Regions from separate parts of the Shimia sp. R11_0 genome, predicted to be linked through region 3. Evidence: riboswitches for the same ligand, from Rfam matches in the RefSeq annotation. Region 3 holds a riboswitch; each other region holds the start of a gene.
What was found. A riboswitch is a leader RNA that binds a small molecule or an ion and turns the genes downstream of it on or off. The one in region 3 is predicted to bind cobalamin.
Positions count from the first base shown of each region.

Region 1: it holds a riboswitch for cobalamin, as region 3 does, so the genes downstream of both, J7382_RS15855 (DUF1636 domain-containing protein) here and J7382_RS04075 (DUF4198 domain-containing protein) in region 3, are expected to answer to the same signal.
Region 2: it holds a riboswitch for cobalamin, as region 3 does, so the genes downstream of both, nrdH (glutaredoxin-like protein NrdH) here and J7382_RS04075 (DUF4198 domain-containing protein) in region 3, are expected to answer to the same signal.
Region 4: it holds a riboswitch for cobalamin, as region 3 does, so the genes downstream of both, J7382_RS10305 (aromatic ring-hydroxylating dioxygenase subunit alpha) here and J7382_RS04075 (DUF4198 domain-containing protein) in region 3, are expected to answer to the same signal.

Region 1 is NZ_JAGHQY010000008.1:62,939-66,857, reverse strand. It holds gene J7382_RS15880 (cobyric acid synthase) at 1-110, opposite strand, end outside; gene J7382_RS15875 (Lin0512 family protein) at 112-456, opposite strand; gene J7382_RS15870 (Lin0512 family protein) at 453-800, opposite strand; gene J7382_RS15865 (metal-dependent hydrolase) at 797-1,267, opposite strand; gene cobO (cob(I)yrinic acid a,c-diamide adenosyltransferase) at 1,270-1,887, opposite strand; cobalamin riboswitch at 1,928-2,144, shown strand; gene J7382_RS15855 (DUF1636 domain-containing protein) at 2,222-2,602, shown strand; gene cobW (cobalamin biosynthesis protein CobW) at 2,603-3,694, shown strand; gene cobN (cobaltochelatase subunit CobN) at 3,701-3,919, shown strand, end outside.
Region 2 is NZ_JAGHQY010000004.1:197,100-201,018, reverse strand. It holds gene nrdE (class 1b ribonucleoside-diphosphate reductase subunit alpha) at 1-1,644, opposite strand, end outside; gene nrdI (class Ib ribonucleoside-diphosphate reductase assembly flavoprotein NrdI) at 1,626-2,033, opposite strand; gene nrdH (glutaredoxin-like protein NrdH) at 2,059-2,280, opposite strand; cobalamin riboswitch at 2,366-2,557, opposite strand; gene J7382_RS10270 (Pnap_2097 family protein) at 2,991-3,812, opposite strand; gene J7382_RS10265 (MSMEG_0569 family flavin-dependent oxidoreductase) at 3,812-3,919, opposite strand, start outside.
Region 3 is NZ_JAGHQY010000001.1:879,188-883,106, reverse strand. It holds gene cbiQ (cobalt ECF transporter T component CbiQ) at 1-16, opposite strand, end outside; gene J7382_RS04085 (cobalt ABC transporter permease) at 16-597, opposite strand; gene cbiM (cobalt transporter CbiM) at 594-1,205, opposite strand; gene J7382_RS04075 (DUF4198 domain-containing protein) at 1,213-1,998, opposite strand; cobalamin riboswitch at 2,128-2,331, opposite strand; gene J7382_RS04070 (TonB-dependent siderophore receptor) at 2,577-3,919, shown strand, end outside.
Region 4 is NZ_JAGHQY010000004.1:203,361-207,279, reverse strand. It holds gene J7382_RS10315 (ABC transporter ATP-binding protein) at 1-665, opposite strand, end outside; gene J7382_RS10310 (GntR family transcriptional regulator) at 899-1,576, shown strand; cobalamin riboswitch at 1,715-1,919, shown strand; gene J7382_RS10305 (aromatic ring-hydroxylating dioxygenase subunit alpha) at 2,029-3,255, shown strand; gene J7382_RS10300 (hybrid-cluster NAD(P)-dependent oxidoreductase) at 3,261-3,919, shown strand, end outside.

The DNA.
Region 1 (3,919 bases), on a different contig from region 3:
AACGGTGCCACCGACAGCCCGCGTTTCACCGCAGCCCGACACAGCCCCGCGACCAGCATGGACTTACCAACATTGGAGCCAGTGCCTTGAATCATAAGCGCTTTGCTCATGTCACACCTGCTTGGGCAAAAACGCTTCCACCGCCGCCGAGGCGATGACCAGCACATTGCCATCATCTGGATTGGTCACATTCATCCCACCAAACACGGCCTTCACTTCGGCCCGGCCGCGCGGCAGTTTTTCCACAAGCGCGGCGCAATCCACTTGCTCTGGCGCTTGCACGCCCACGGTCACCTGCACCCGCATCTCTTTGGGATCCTTGCCCAAAGCCGCAAACAGCGGAATCGACGAATGCCGAATGGCATCCTCAATCGCCCGCGCAGCCGCTTTTGTGTAGTCTTGGCCGTATTGGTCGTTGCCCATGCCCATTTCGATGATGAAACGCTGCTCGCTCATGCCACATCCTCCACATCAAGCGCCACGGAAATGGCGACATTGGCCATCACGGTCGGATTGCCGCCATCCGTGCGCGGCACATCCAGCCCACCTTTCACCGCCTTTACAGTGACTTGGCCATAAGGAAAGATCGCCGCGATCACCTCTGTGTCGAGCTGTTCCGGCTGCTGCACCGCGACCTCAACAGTGATGATCATCTCCGATTTGTCTTTGCCAAACAGCTCTGCGAGGTTGATCGAATTGTGCCACAACGCATCTTTCACCGCGCGACTTGCCGCCTCGGTATAATCCTGACGGCGCAGCGAAGTCCCCATGCCAAATTCGGTCAGAAGGCGTTTTATCATTCTGATTTTCCTTTAAAAGTTGACCGTAAATACACTGCCACAGCAACAAGCACGATCAGACATTCCACCTTAAACGTCCAATGAGCCATGAAGGATTTTATCCAATGACCCTGCGTCGCCTGCACCGTCACAAGCGTCGTCGCTCCCTCAAAAAACGGCCAGCCCCAGCTTACCTTACCAGCAATACTATCAAGCATCAGATGGAACAGTGCGCCACACCCCACCGCGATCAGAAACGGGCGCCGGAGTAGAAGCCCAAACAAGAGCAAACCCGCCCAAAGTATCGGCCTGTGGGTCAGGTAGTCGTGATGATGTGTGCTTTGGCTATCCACAAAAAAGAACCAGAGCATGTCAAAATCCGGCGCGATACTGCCCAGCAAAATGCCCCAGAAAACCGCTTTTGACGCGCCAGCACCCTGCGCTCCCTTGGCCGCAAGATATCCTGCGGGGAGATGCGCGATCAGCACTGCTAGAACTCCACCCCCGCCTGCGCTTTGATGCCATCGCGGAAGGGGTGTTTCAGCAAAGTCATCTCGGTGACCAGATCAGCGGCCTCAATCAGCTCCGGCTTGGCGTTGCGCCCGGTCAAAAGAACGTGAGTCATCGCAGGCTTTTCACTCAGTAGAAAATCCACAACATCATCGATGTTCAGATAATCATTGCGCAGCGCGATGTTGATTTCATCCAGCATCACGAAGCGGTTCTTGGGATCTCGGATCAGCTCTTTGGCCAGCTCCCAGCCGGCCTCTGCTTTGGCAATATCACGCTCGCGATCTTGCGTCTCCCAGGTAAAACCTTCCCCTGACACATGAAATTTGACTTCTTCAGGGAAATGCTCTTCCAGAAAGGCCCGTTCGCCAGTAGCCATCGCGCCTTTGATGAACTGCACCACGGCCACAGGCATGTCATGGGCGATACAGCGCATGATCATGCCAAATCCCGAAGAGCTTTTGCCTTTTCCGGGTCCCGTGTGCACGATGATCAAGCCTTTTTCTTCGGTCTTGGTGGCCATCATACGGTCTCGTGCCGCTTTGATTTTTGCCATCTTGGCCTTGTGACGCTCGTTCTGATCCGTGTTTTCAGACATGCTGCCTCTCCGTTCGCGCTTGACACAGCCGCGATCATTGCCCATTCGGAATGTCGCTGGTTTCTGCTCGTTTTGAGCAGGTGAAAAGGGAATGTGAAACGGGCCTGACGTCAAGGCCCAAAGCGCAGCCGCCCCCGCGACCGTGACCGGAAAGGTCCGCCACAGCCACTGGAGCACTCCGGGAAGGCCGGCGGCCCGTCAGGGCATGTCCCTGAAATCCGCAAGCCGGGAGACCTGCCAGCGGAAATGACATGAACCGGACGGGGTGTTTCGGTGTCGGGCTCTGAAGAAAGGTGTCCCGTGTGCCCCCGTTCCTGAAAAGGGACTGATGACCATGGCTGATGCAACCGCTCCAGTCGAACTGCTTGTCTGCACCACCTGCCGTGCGGGACAGCCGACAGATGTGGAAGGGCCGCGCCCCGGCACACAACTGTTTGAGGCTTTGGGAACAAGTGAGCTGCCGGACAATGTGACATTGCGCGGCGTTGAATGTTTTTCCAACTGCAATCAAGGCTGCTCCATCACTCTGCGCGGTGGCGCGGATCGCTGGACCTATATCTACGGCAACTTTACCGGCGCAGAGGATGTGGCGCTTGTCGCAGAAGGCGTGACGAAATACGCAGCCACCGCTGACGGTCTCGTACCTTGGCGCGAACGCTCCACACACTTCCGCAAAAACTGCATTGCACGCATTCCCCCACTGGAGACCACCTAAATGAGCTCGCTTGAGAAACTTCCCGTCACCGTCATCACCGGCTTTCTTGGGTCTGGTAAAACCACGCTTGTGCGGGAGTTGATGCAAAACCCGCAGGGCAAGCGCCTTGCCGTCATCGTCAATGAATTTGGCGATGTTGGTGTCGACGGAGAGATCCTGAAATCCTGCGCCATCCCGGATTGCCCTGCTGAAAACATTCTGGAACTGGCCAATGGGTGCATCTGCTGCACCGTGGCGGATGATTTCATTCCGACCATCGAAGCCCTGATGGCACTGGAGCCGCGCCCAGAGCATATTCTGATCGAGACCTCTGGTCTGGCGCTGCCCAAACCCCTGCTCAAAGCTTTTGACTGGCCCGATATCCGCTCCAAAATCACCGTGGACGGTGTGATTGCGCTGGCCGATGCTGAAGCGGTTGCAGATGGTCGGTTTGCAAGCAATGTCGCCGCGGTGGATGCTCAGCGTGAGGCAGATGAAGGTCTGGACCACGAAACGCCCCTGTCTGAAGTGTTTCAGGATCAGATCAACTGCGCTGACATCGTGCTTTTGACCAAACCGGATCTTGCTGGCCCGGAAGGCACGGCCAAGGCGAAAGACATCGTTTTGAAAGCCGCGCCGCGCACCCTGCCTGTGGTGGAAGTGGCAGAAGGCGTGGTGGATCCACGCGTGATTCTGGGATTGGAAGCAGCCGCGGAGGATGACATCGACGCGCGCCCGTCACACCACGAAGACCATCATCACCATCACGACCATGACCATGAGCACGACGATGAGCATCACCATCATGATCACGACCACGATCATGACGCGTTCAACAGCATTGTCGTGGATGTACCTGAGCAGTCTGATCCGGCCACATTTGCCGCCAAAATCGAAAAAATGGCCAAAGATCAGAATATCTTGCGTGTGAAAGGCTATGCGGCGGTTGCCGGCAAACCCATGCGCCTGCTGGTACAGGCGGTTGGCGCACGTGTACGGCATCAGTATGATCGTCCTTGGAAACCAGAGGAAGGTCGTCAGGGGCGCATGGTCGTGATTGCGGAACAGGGTGACGTAAATGTCGAAGCGATCCGCGCAGCTCTGATAGACTAAACCGCCATGCATGTAGTCTTTCGCGAAAGCCATGGCCTTGATGAGGCCGACACCCCGATGGATCTGGGTCAAACCCCGGCCGATCTTGTCGTGCTGTCTTTCTCAGACAGTGATCTGGGGGCTTTCGCGGCGGGCTGGCACCGCAGCAACGGGGATTTGCCCACGCTGCGGCTGGCCAATCTGACAGCTTTGAAACACCCTCTGTCTGTCGACACTTACGTGGAA
Region 2 (3,919 bases), on a different contig from region 3:
AAACAGCGCTTTCACCACATCGCTTTGCGGCAGCCAGTCCTGCTCTGTGTAGCGGTCAAAGAAGACACCGGAGGCATAGTCAGAGGTTTCAAAGCCCTTGAAGCTGGCTTTGCGCTCTTGTGCGAGATCGCAAGAGGTGCGGATGGCGTGATAGGCCACTGTGGCAAAATAGACCGAGGTGAACTCAATGCCGTCCGCGCTGCCGTAGTGAATACGCTCGCGCGCCAGATAGCCGTGCAGGTTCATCTGACCCAGACCAATGGCGTGGCTGTCGTCATTGCCCTTGCGCACAGAGGGCACGGAGTCGATCGCAGACATTTCCGAAACAGCGGTCAGGGCACGGATCGCGGCCCCAACAGAGCGGCCAAAGTCTTTGCCGTCCATGGTCTTGGCGATGTTGAGGGAGCCGAGGTTACAGGAGATATCGCTGCCCATCTTGGCGTAGCCGAGGTCTTCGTTGAACTCAGACGCCTCATTGACCTGCAGGATTTCCGAACACAGGTTGGACATGTTGATCCGGCCCTCAATCGGGTTCATCCGGTTCACCGTGTCCTCAAACATCACATAGGGATAGCCGCTCTCAAACTGGATTTCGGCAATGGTCTGGAAGAACTCGCGCGCGTTCACTTTGGATTTGCGAATGCGTTTGTCCTCGACCATCTCATTGTATTTCTCGGTCACCGAGATTTCAGAGAATGGCACGCCATAGACCTTCTCCACATCATGCGGAGAGAACAGATACATATCGGCGTTTTTCTTGGCGAGCTCAAAGGTGATGTCGGGGATCACCACGCCAAGCGACAGCGTCTTGATGCGGATTTTCTCATCTGCATTTTCACGCTTGGTGTCCAGAAAGCGCATGATGTCGGGGTGGTGCGCATTCAGATAGACTGCGCCTGCGCCCTGACGTGCGCCCAGCTGGTTGGCATAAGAGAAGCTGTCTTCGAGCAGCTTCATCACAGGGATCACCCCGGAAGATTGGTTCTCAATGCCTTTGATCGGCGCACCATGCTCACGAATGTTGGTCAGCAGAAGCGCCACACCGCCGCCCCGCTTGGAGAGCTGCAGCGCCGAGTTGATACCGCGGCCAATGCTTTCCATATTGTCTTCCAGACGCAGCAGGAAGCAGGAGATCAGCTCCCCGCGGGAGGCTTTGCCCGCGTTCAGGAAAGTGGGCGTGGCCGGCTGGAAGCGGCCAGACAGCATCTCTTCCATGAAGTTCAGCGCCAGCTCTTCGTCGCCCCGCGCCAGACACAGTGCGGTCATCACCACCCGGTCTTCGTAGCGTTCCAGATAGCGTTGCCCGTCGCGGGTCTTCAGCGTGTAGGAGGTGTAATATTTGAACGCGCCAAGGAAGGTCGGGAAACGGAATTTGCGCGCATAGGCCGCGTCCCAGATTTTGCGCATGAAGTTCTTGGAATACTGATCCAGAACCGCTTCTTCGTAATAGCCTTCTTCGACCAGATAGCCGAGTTTTTCGTCCAGCGAGTGAAAGAACACGGTGTTCTGGTTCACATGCTGAAGGAAATACTGCTTTGCGGCCATACGGTCCGCATCAAAGCGAATATTGCCCTCTCCATCATAGAGATTCAGCATTGCGTTCAACGCGTGGTAATCCATCGTGCTCAGCTCGTTGTCGAGCATAGGCTATCTCCCAATTTGTCTAGCCCGGCGCGCAGGCGGTCAATGTCAGTTTGGGTGCCAGCCAGCTCAAACGTATAGAGCAGCGGCACGTTGCATTTTTCAGAAATGATGCGACCCGCCAAAGCATAGGTCGCACCAAAGTTTCTATTTCCGGATCCGATTACGCCGCAAAGCTGATTTCGGTTTTCCGGGTTATTCAGAAAGCGGATCACCTGCTTTGGCACTGCTCCGCGTCCTTCTCCATCGGCATAGGTCGGACATATCAGGACAAAGGGATCACGCAGATCGGGCAGCGGCGCATCTGGCTCAATCGGTATGCGCGCTGCCTCATATCCCAGCCGGTCCACAAACCGGCGCGTGTTGCCTGAAGCTGAAGAGTAGTAAACCAGTGCCGGAGGGCGGCCCGCCACAGCCTCAGCCCAGACGCGCAATCATGTCAGGGCGGAAGCCGGACCAATGGTCGCCACCAGCCACAACAACAGGGGCCTGACGGTAACCAAGTTCGGTCACGTGATCGAGAGCAGAGTTGTCTTCGGTCAGATCGACAACATCATAAGAGATGCCCTTGGCATCCAGCGCGCGTGTGGTGGCGGTGCATTGCACACAGGCGGGTTTGGAGTAGACGATGATGCTCATACTGTCCTCTTTAGTTTAGACAAAGCCGAGGACGCAGTGCCGGGCGAGTCCCGTTTTTTTACGTCCCCGACCCCTCCGTTCGTGGTTAATTTTTTACGCCTGCGGCAGGTCTCCTGACTCGCGGTTCTCTGCTTGGCTGGCCTTCCCAAAAGCACACTTTCAGTGGCGACTTCAACCTTGCTCACCGCTCACAGTTGCGGGGGCAGTGCCAGATTTTCACCGGCTTCCCTCTTAGCCTCCGACCTGAATCGAAGGAACCGAAGCATCACGATATTGGGGGGAAATGTGATTTGCTGTCAACATATAGGGTGAGCCCATATGGAATTTCTTTTGCTCAAACATTGAGCAATCACAGGTCAAACTCATGCAATGAGGCGCAATTCAAGAATTCTGATGGCTCGGGGGCGGCGCAACTGTTGTGGTCATGCCACGGCGTCAGACTTCGTACCTCATCTTAACGCTTTCGCTTGCAACCGGCAACGCCGAGCCTTGCGGAAGCGAAGATAAGTTTTCCGATTTCATGTCCTGAAACAGGATCTGATCCTCTCCGCCTGCGTGCGAAGTTTTGACTGTCGTATCCGAGCTTGATTTGGGTGCAAGCTTCTCCATTGTTTTGGCACGGAAATTACACTTGGGTCTGCGTCGCAGCAGGTCACGAGGCGCCAGACATGGCGCGTCTTGGGGTGTAACATGCGCGCAAAGCGATGGGATCAATCAGGGGGGCAATGCCGACTCACCCAGCATTGTGCCAGTTTGGTCGCCCTCTGTGAGGCGGTTGCCTGTTTCCACAGGCCCAGACATCCGGGCCTGACCGGCAGCGCATCAGCGGTGACAGATTCTCCCGGCTCCACATTGCCAAAGTAGAGCACCAGACGCCGTGCGATTGGTGCCCATGGTGCGGGTTTGTGCAGCGCGGCCTCTGCCTGCTCAAACAGGCGTGAGAAACTTGGGAAGTAAAGGAGGCCGACTGTGTTGTAGTCCATTCCCACATGTGTCGGTAGGTCAAGTCCGCGCGTCTCGCTCAGGGCGCTATTGCGATGTGCCTTGGCCAGTTGGGAGGTGTCGTGCGCGAAGCTGTCAGGCGCCTGATCCAGTACAGGGACCAAGAATGGCGTTGCGCGGCTGACGCTTGCATTCACCCCGGCTTCCATATGCGCCACAAACGTGGATACGAGTCGGATCCGCGCGATCTCCTGACCTCGTGCCAGAATGCAATGATCAGACTGTATCCGGCTGCGACCGGCGGCCCAGAGAGTGGAGATGATCTCAAGTGAGTGTCCCAGCCCGATCAGATCAGGCTGGATCTGGGAGAATTCGGAAGCGCAGAAGGCCGCGTAGAGCTGTCGGCCTTTGGCATCGCGGAACACGGTTGTTTGTTGGCCAACCGCCTCTGCGATCAGCTGCCAGTGTACATCGCCCAGATATTTGAGCCACCAGTCCTCCGCGAGGCCGCGCATTGCGAGCTGCGCCATGCCTAATGTGAGCGTGTGATGACGCGAGGGGGCGCTCGTCTGCGCAAGTGCGGCTGGCATCACGAGGCGGCCTGAAGAGAGGATTTGGCCGTCGCCGCGATATGCGTCGCCAAATGGCGCGCGTCTTCGTCGATTCCCAGAAAGCGTCCAGATCCCCAAGTGTTCAG
Region 3 (3,919 bases):
CCAGCACATGTGCCATCAGCCAGCCAACTTCTTGCGGGCCGCGATGTAAAATCCAATCCCAAACAGACCAAGGATATACCCAATACCCCCAAGGATGGTCTGAAGATCATTCTGTTCCCGGTAGGCCGCAATCTCACGTCGCAAAGGGCGCAGCTCATCACGCACGGCCTTGGCAATTGCGGCGCGCTCTTCATCCGATAGCCCAGCGACGATAACCGCCTCAGGTCCTGCTACAGCGGCCTGAACCTCGGAGGTTGCGACAACCTCCGCTGCAACGCCCATAATTTTGGCAACCTCCTGCGCAGCCATGGTGACATTGGCCACATGCCCTGCCCCCAGATCCGCCGTGAACCTATGCGCGACAGGCTGTGTGGGGACATAAAGGAAAAAACCATCGGCATCCGTCACAGTACGGCCGAGCTCGGCCCCATCAGGACCATAGACAATCACTTCCTGATCCACAGCCATATCGCCATTAGAAAACCCAAGCTCTCCCTCAATGGCATCGCCGGCGGGAAACACGCCGGCAATCACTTTATGCGCCAAGGCTGGCAAAGGTGCACAGATGAGACAGGCAATCACGATCCACGGCTTCATGCGGAAGGCCCTTTCACAAAAAGCTCCGGCTTGACCTTCCGTGCGAGCAGAACGGCAAATCCCGTCAACACCGCTTCGATCGCCATCACCGGGATATGGGCAAAAAAGACAAGTTTGGCAGCAGGCAGGAATTCATCACCGGACAAGGCGAGCGAAATCGCCACAAATCCCGTGGTCGCGGCGATGGCAAAAGCGCCACCAATCCCGCCCCAGATGGCACCATGAACCGGCGAACCCCGTCCAATCAGGCGCCCAAAAATCATCCAGGCCAAGACAGCAGGCAAGGCAATATTCACGGTGTTGACCCCAAGCACGGTCAGGCCACCAAAGCCAAAGAACACAGCCTGCAACAGAAGACCGACAAACAAGGCCGGAAAGGCGGCCCAGCCAAGCAAAAGCCCGGCCAGACCGTTGAGTATCAAATGCACAGAGGACGGGCCAATTGGCACATGGATCAAAGAGGCCACAAAGAAACTGGCAGACAGCACACCCGCTGTGGGAATGCGGTCAAGATCCAGCGATCTCAGGCCCATAGCGATCCCCCCGACCGCGGCGACAGCGCCACCAATCACGACAAGGTTTGACAAGGCTCCGTCAACAATGTGCATTTTAGCCTTACTCCAGATCCCAGGCGCGGATCCAGATCACAGCATCCTGGCTGAGTTCCTTGCCTTCGTGCTCGGTCGCAGGACCAGAGCCCAGCGCCGCAAAGCCCCAGTAGCCTGCTTTTGGCACGCCAAAGGAGAAATAGCCGTTGTCATCGGAAATTGCCACGATGGCCCCACCCGGCAGCGCTCCAACGGTTGCCGCCTTGGCACCGGTGCCCGCCAGATCAGGTTCTGCGGCCATATACTCGATTTCGATTTCCGCGCCTGCAACGGGCTTCCCTTCGCTCAGCACACGACCGGTGAAGGTGGAGCCTGCCACAATGTTGTAAGGCTTGTTCAGCGGCAGGATTTCCGTGGCCAGCCCCTGAGGCTGATCCCAGTCGGTCGGCAGCGCATTGCGGTTCAGATAGGTTTTGGTGATCTGCTGAATGAAGATGTCTTCAGACTCTTCATAGTAAGGCGCAGGCACAGTCACGACCACATAGTCACCGGAGCGTTTCACAGGCACGGAGCCGAGAAAGGCTTTGGCACTGTTGTCTGGGCCATCAAAAGTGGTCTCTTCCAGCGTGTCCATCAGATCGGTTTTTTCGCCATTGTGGATGACAAAAAACTCTTCGGGCTTTTCAAGCGTCATCACGTGACCGGCTTCATGCGGATGCCAGAAGATCAGCTTCACAGGAACATCCCCCGGACGCTCGATCATAGTATTTTCTGTGTACTCAAGCAGAAAATGCGCCTGCGCCATTGCCGGGATCGACAAAGCAGCAGTGGCCGCTAAAAGCAGTTTTTTCATAAATCAGGTCCTTATCACGTCGCGCCTTCCCCGGCGCATTCCTAAAATACCGCCAAGACGCGCGCCCCAATGTGCCCCAAGGACAGACATGGATCTGGCGCGCACCCCGTCGCCAATGATGAACGCCCCTTCCGAGGGCGCATGTCTGGCAGGTCTCCTGACTTGCGGGTCAAAACACTCAGGCTGGCCTTCCCGGGCACTCCCAGTGGCATGTATCAGCCGTGCTCGCCGCCTACAGTTGCGGGGGCAGTTGCAGAATTGGCGTCAAGACACCGCACTGCATTCCCTATTGCTTCTGAGATTCCTCCCAGAACCGGACATGAGGGGTAGATGCCAGAAGTCGAATTACACGGTCAATACTCGATTGCGACATCACGCTCCCTGAACACGAAACCTGTGCAGATATCGCGCCGCCCCCAACTGCCCCAACGACACGTCACAAAGATGTGCCTACAAAGCAACATTTCACATTCGTTCACATGTGAGCAAATTGACGTTCCCCCCCTATATTCCTATCGCGCCTTAACAACCCAGCGCATCGCCAGGCATCACACACCAACAGGAATGGGAAACGTGTCATGCTCTTGCGGCGTACGACTGTGTCCCTGTGCGCGCTGGTTGCGGCCCTCCCGGCCTTTGCACAGGACATCGATCTCGAAGATATCAATGTAAGCGGAGCCAATACCGAAGGCTTCTTTGGCGAAACCATCTCTCTGCAGACCGGTACAGTCGCGAAAACCGGCGATGCGATTGCGGAAACACCCCGCTCGGTCAGCGTTATCACCGCAGATCAGATCCAAGAACGCGGCGCACGCGATCTCGAAGAAGTGCTCGCCTACACGCCCGGCGTACGCGCCGGTGCCTTTGGCATGGATAACCGCGCAGACTGGTCCTACGTCCGTGGCTTCAATCCAAGCTTCCTGCGGGATGGTCTCCCAACTCGCTATGGCTTCTACAACAGCCCACGTCCCGAAACCTTCCTCCTGAACAGTGTTGAAGTACTGCGCGGCCCGGCATCTGGCCTTTATGGCGATAGCTCCGTGGGTGGCGTGATCAACACAACCTCCAAAACCTCCGCACAAGACGCACCCAATATTGTTCAAGCACAGATTGGAACCAATAAGCGCAAGCAGGTTGCAGTAGACTTCAGTGGTGAAGGGAATGAAGACGGAACGCTCAAATACCGCTTTGTCGGCTTGCTCCGCGATTCAGACGATGTTCTAGCCTACTCTCAAGACGATGCCATCGCGATTGCGCCCTCGCTCACCTGGAAGCTTGGCGCAGATACCGAGGTCACTATCCTTGCTGAGTATCAAAAAAACAACGCAACTCCTGCGTCTCAGTTCGCATCCTACATTGGCACCTTGCAGCCGGTACCAGACCAATTTGTCATTCCGGGTTTCGGTGCTGTCCCCTCCCCCCACGCTGGTCGCCAGTTTGACTCAGATCTATATGTCGGTGAGCCCGGGTTTGATCGTTATGATGCGAGATCTGGCAGCATCTCCGCCAACTTCCAACATCGCTTTAATGAGGTTTGGTCTCTGAATGCGAATGCACGCTACAGCGATTCTAAAGGTGATTATGATCACGCCTACTGGTACGGTGCGACAGACCTGATCGCAGCGGGCAACATACCTGCAGTTGCGCAATATCTTTATCTTGGCCGCTACAATGCGGACGGCACGATCAACAGAACGTTCTACAAATCCCGGAATACGCTCAAAACCGCAGCTGCTGATGCCTACGCCACCGCAGAATACCGTTTAGGCGGCGTCGAAATGCGCAGCGTTGTGGGCTTCAACTACAACCGGGCCAAGTTTGACAAAGACTCTTCTGCCAACACAGATCCAGCCAACCATGGCGCTCCGATCAACCCTTTTGATCCCAACTATGGCACGATCATCAATCCAACCATCATCGA
Region 4 (3,919 bases), on a different contig from region 3:
CGGGTGGCACCCGCCTGCTCAATGCGGGCGTTGTTCATCACCACGATCTCATCAGCCAGCGCCAGGGCTTCGTCCTGCCCATGGGTGACATGGATGAAAGTGATGCCAAGTTCGCGCTGAAGCTTGCGCAGCTCGGCGCGCATCTTGATGCGCAGGAACGGGTCCAGCGCTGACAGCGGTTCATCCAGCAGTAGCACCTCGGGTTTGGTGATCAGCGCCCGGGCCAGCGCCGCGCGCTGCTGTTGTCCGCCAGAGAGCTGCGCGGGCAGGCGGTCTGCGAGGGGCAGCATGTCCACCAGCTCCAGCATTTCATTGGCGCGGCTCTTGCGCGTTGTGGCATCTGTGCCCTGCATCTTGAGGCTGAAGGCCACATTGTCGCGCACGCTCAGATGTGGAAACAGCGCATAATTCTGAAACATCATCGCGGTGCCGCGTTTGGCCGGGGGCAGATGTGAGACATCTCGTCCGCCCAGCAGAACGGCGCCATCAGAGACGGATTCATGCCCGGCGATCATGCGCAGGGTAGAGGATTTGCCGCAGCCTGACGGCCCCAGCAGACAGGCATAGGTGCCCGCGTCAAAGTGATAGGAAATCCCCTCCACAGCCACGGTCTCGCCGTAACGCTTCACAAGGCTCACCAATTCAAGATCAGGTTTCAAGGTCATGCGACACCCCCAAGGTTAGGAAAACCTTGAGTGGCAACACTTCTCAAAACCAAGATTATTCGTGAAATGCGCCGATGCGCTCCTCAGAGAGTCTTGGATTTTGTGCACGCATTCCTGCGGTTGTGTATTTTTGAGGCTAAAATTGTATACAATCTGATTTTTGGTTGCACACAGTCTTGAGGTTGGCAAAAAAATTTGCACCGGTGAGGGGCGTGACTGATATGAACCCCGGTATGACCCTGCAGACTTCAAACCTAGACCAAATTGTTGGACAGCTGACCGAAGCTGTGCATGAACACCGCATCCTGCCTGGTGCCAAATTGCGCGAGGATGAGGTCGGAGAGATTTTTGGGGTCAGTCGCACCATTGTGCGCCAAGCCCTGCGTGCCATGGCGCATGAGGGGCTTGTCACGATTGAGCGCAATCGTGGTGCCTTTGTTGCGCGCCCCTCTATCAAGCAGGCGCGGGAAGTCTTTGAAGCTCGGGCCTTGCTGGAGCCCCAGACCGCTCGCGCCGCCGCAGAGCGCGCCACGCCTGAGGACATCGCGCAGTTGGAGCGGCACATCACAGCCGAACATGATGCGCTTAAGCGAGGCGAAGCCGGGGTGGCGCTGAAGCTGTCCGGCGACTTTCATCTGTCGATTGCCCGCATTGCGGATCAGAAGATCATTGAGGACTTCCTGCGCCAGTTGATATCGCGCTCCTCGCTGGTGATTGCGCTTTACTGGCGGCGGCGCAATGCGCTGTGTGAAAGTCACGCGCATCATGCGCTGATCACTGCCTTGGGCGCGGGCGATGGGGATGGGGCAGAAGAGCTGATGAAAGGGCATCTGCTGGATTTGTTCACCCAGCTGGACCTGCGCGAATACGATCCTGCCCCGACCTCTCTGCGAGACGCCTTGGGCAAATAGGGGTGTAACGACAGCTACGTCTGTCGTGACGTTTCGTAAAAGAGACACACGTAAAACGGTATTTTGCCATGCACAAACAGTCGCAGCGTTTTTGCGTCTTAGAATGTCGTTAACATTCAACAAAACCCAGACCCGTGGCCTAGGGTTGCCCTGTAAGGTGCCGCCTCGTCAGTTTGATGGGGTGGAGAATTGGGAAGCCGGTGAAACTCCGGCACTGCCCCCGCAACGGTAACAGAGACGAGGTTCGGCAAACGACCACTGGGAAGAGGATCCCGGGAAGGTGCCGCAACCGGGCGAAAGCCGCTCTGAAGTCCGGAAACCAGCCTTGCAGATATGTCAAACCGCGGGTGGCGGTGGGGGCACTTGGCTCGGCTTCGTTCCTCTTCGGTGCCGCCTGTGTCTCCTTTGTCACTTGCTCAAGCAAGGCCGCGGGGCGCGGCAGGAGAGCCAAAATGAGTCATATTCACACCCTGCTGGCGCGTCGAAACCCAGGTCATGCGCTGGAGCAGGCTTTTTACACCGATCCCGAGGTGTTTCAGACCGATCTGGAGGCCATTCACTACCGCACCTGGCTGTTTGCCACCGCGGCCTGTGAGCTGGAAAAACCGGGCAGCTATGTCACCTATAATGTGGGCGCTTACCGTGTGGTGATCGTGCGCGGGGCCGACAATGAGATCCGCGCCTTCCACAACACCTGCCGCCATCGCGGCTCGGTGATCTGCAAGGCCGCCAAGGGCCATGCGCCCAAGCTGGTCTGCCCGTATCACCAGTGGACCTATGAGCTTGACGGCTCACTCCTCTGGGCGCGTGACATGGGGCCGGAGTTTGACCCCACCAAACACGGGCTGAAAACCGTGCATTGCCGCGAACTGGCGGGGCTGGTCTATATCTGTCTGGCCGAAGACGCTCCGGATTTCGCCGCCTTTGCCGAGACCGTGCGCCCCTATCTGGAGGCCCATGATCTGGGGAATGCCAAAGTGGCCTATGAGAGCTCCATTGTCGAAAACGGCAACTGGAAGCTGGTGTGGGAAAATAACCGTGAATGCTATCACTGTGGCGGCAACCACCCGGCACTGTGCCGCACCTACCCCGATGATCCCAGCGTGACCGGTATTGGCGAAGGCGGTGAAACACCGGATCACCTGCAGGCACATTTTGATCGCTGCGAGGCCGCAGGCCTGCCCGCCAATTTCCACCTCAGCGCAGACGGGCAATACCGCGTGGCGCGTATGCCTTTGAAAGAAGGCGCGGAAAGCTACACGATGGATGGTAAAACTGCCGTGCGCCCATGGCTGGGGCGTGTGCCGTTTTCCGATGCGGGCGCGCTGTTGCAGTTCCACTACCCGACCACATGGAACCATTTCCTTGCGGATCACTCCATCCTGTTCCGGGTCACCCCGATCAGCCCCACAGAGACCGAAGTGACCACCAAATGGCTGGTGCACAAAAACGCGGTGGAAGGCCGGGATTATGATCTCAAGCGGCTGACCGAAGTCTGGATGGCCACCAATGATGAGGATCGCCGCGTGGTCGAGGACAACCAGCAGGGCATCAACAGCCCGGCCTATGTGCCCGGCCCCTATTCCCCGACACAGGAATCCGGCGTGCTGCAGTTTGTGGAATGGTATTGCGCAACATTGGCCACCCATCTGGCCCCCGGCAGCATGGCAGCGGAGTGACCCCGATGAAAGACCTCACCACCGCCCCCGCGATCTGGCGTGACAGCGAAATGCTGGAATGTGTGTCGATTGTGCCGGAGATGCCCAACACCGCCAGCTTCACCTTCCGGGCCCCATCGGGCGCGCTGTTTGCCTATGATGCGGGCCAGTTCCTGACCCTGGAGATCCCCGCCCCCGGTGAGCCCGGCGGCGTGGTGCACCGCACCTATACGATCTCCTCCTCACCTTCACGCCCACGCTCGATCACCATCACGGCCAAGGCACAGCCAGACAGCATCGGCACCCGCTGGATGCTGGACAATCTGCGCCCCGGCACCCGGCTGAAAGCGATTGGTCCGGCGGGGCTGTTCACCAATGCCAAGAGCCGCGCGCGCAAATATCTGTTTATCTCTGCTGGCTCAGGCATCACCCCGATGATGTCCATGACCACCTGTATGTGGGATGAAGGGCAAGAGCTTGACGCGGTGTTCATCAACTGCGCCAAACGCCCCTCGGAAATCATCTTTCGCCAGCGGCTGGAACAGATGGCCAGCCGCACCCCCGGTCTGGATCTGAAATTTGTGGTCGAAGAGCCGGACCCCTATACCCCGTGGACCGGCTATCAGGGCCAGTTCAACCAGCTGATGCTGGGCCTGATGGCGCCGGATTATCTGGAGCGGGAGGT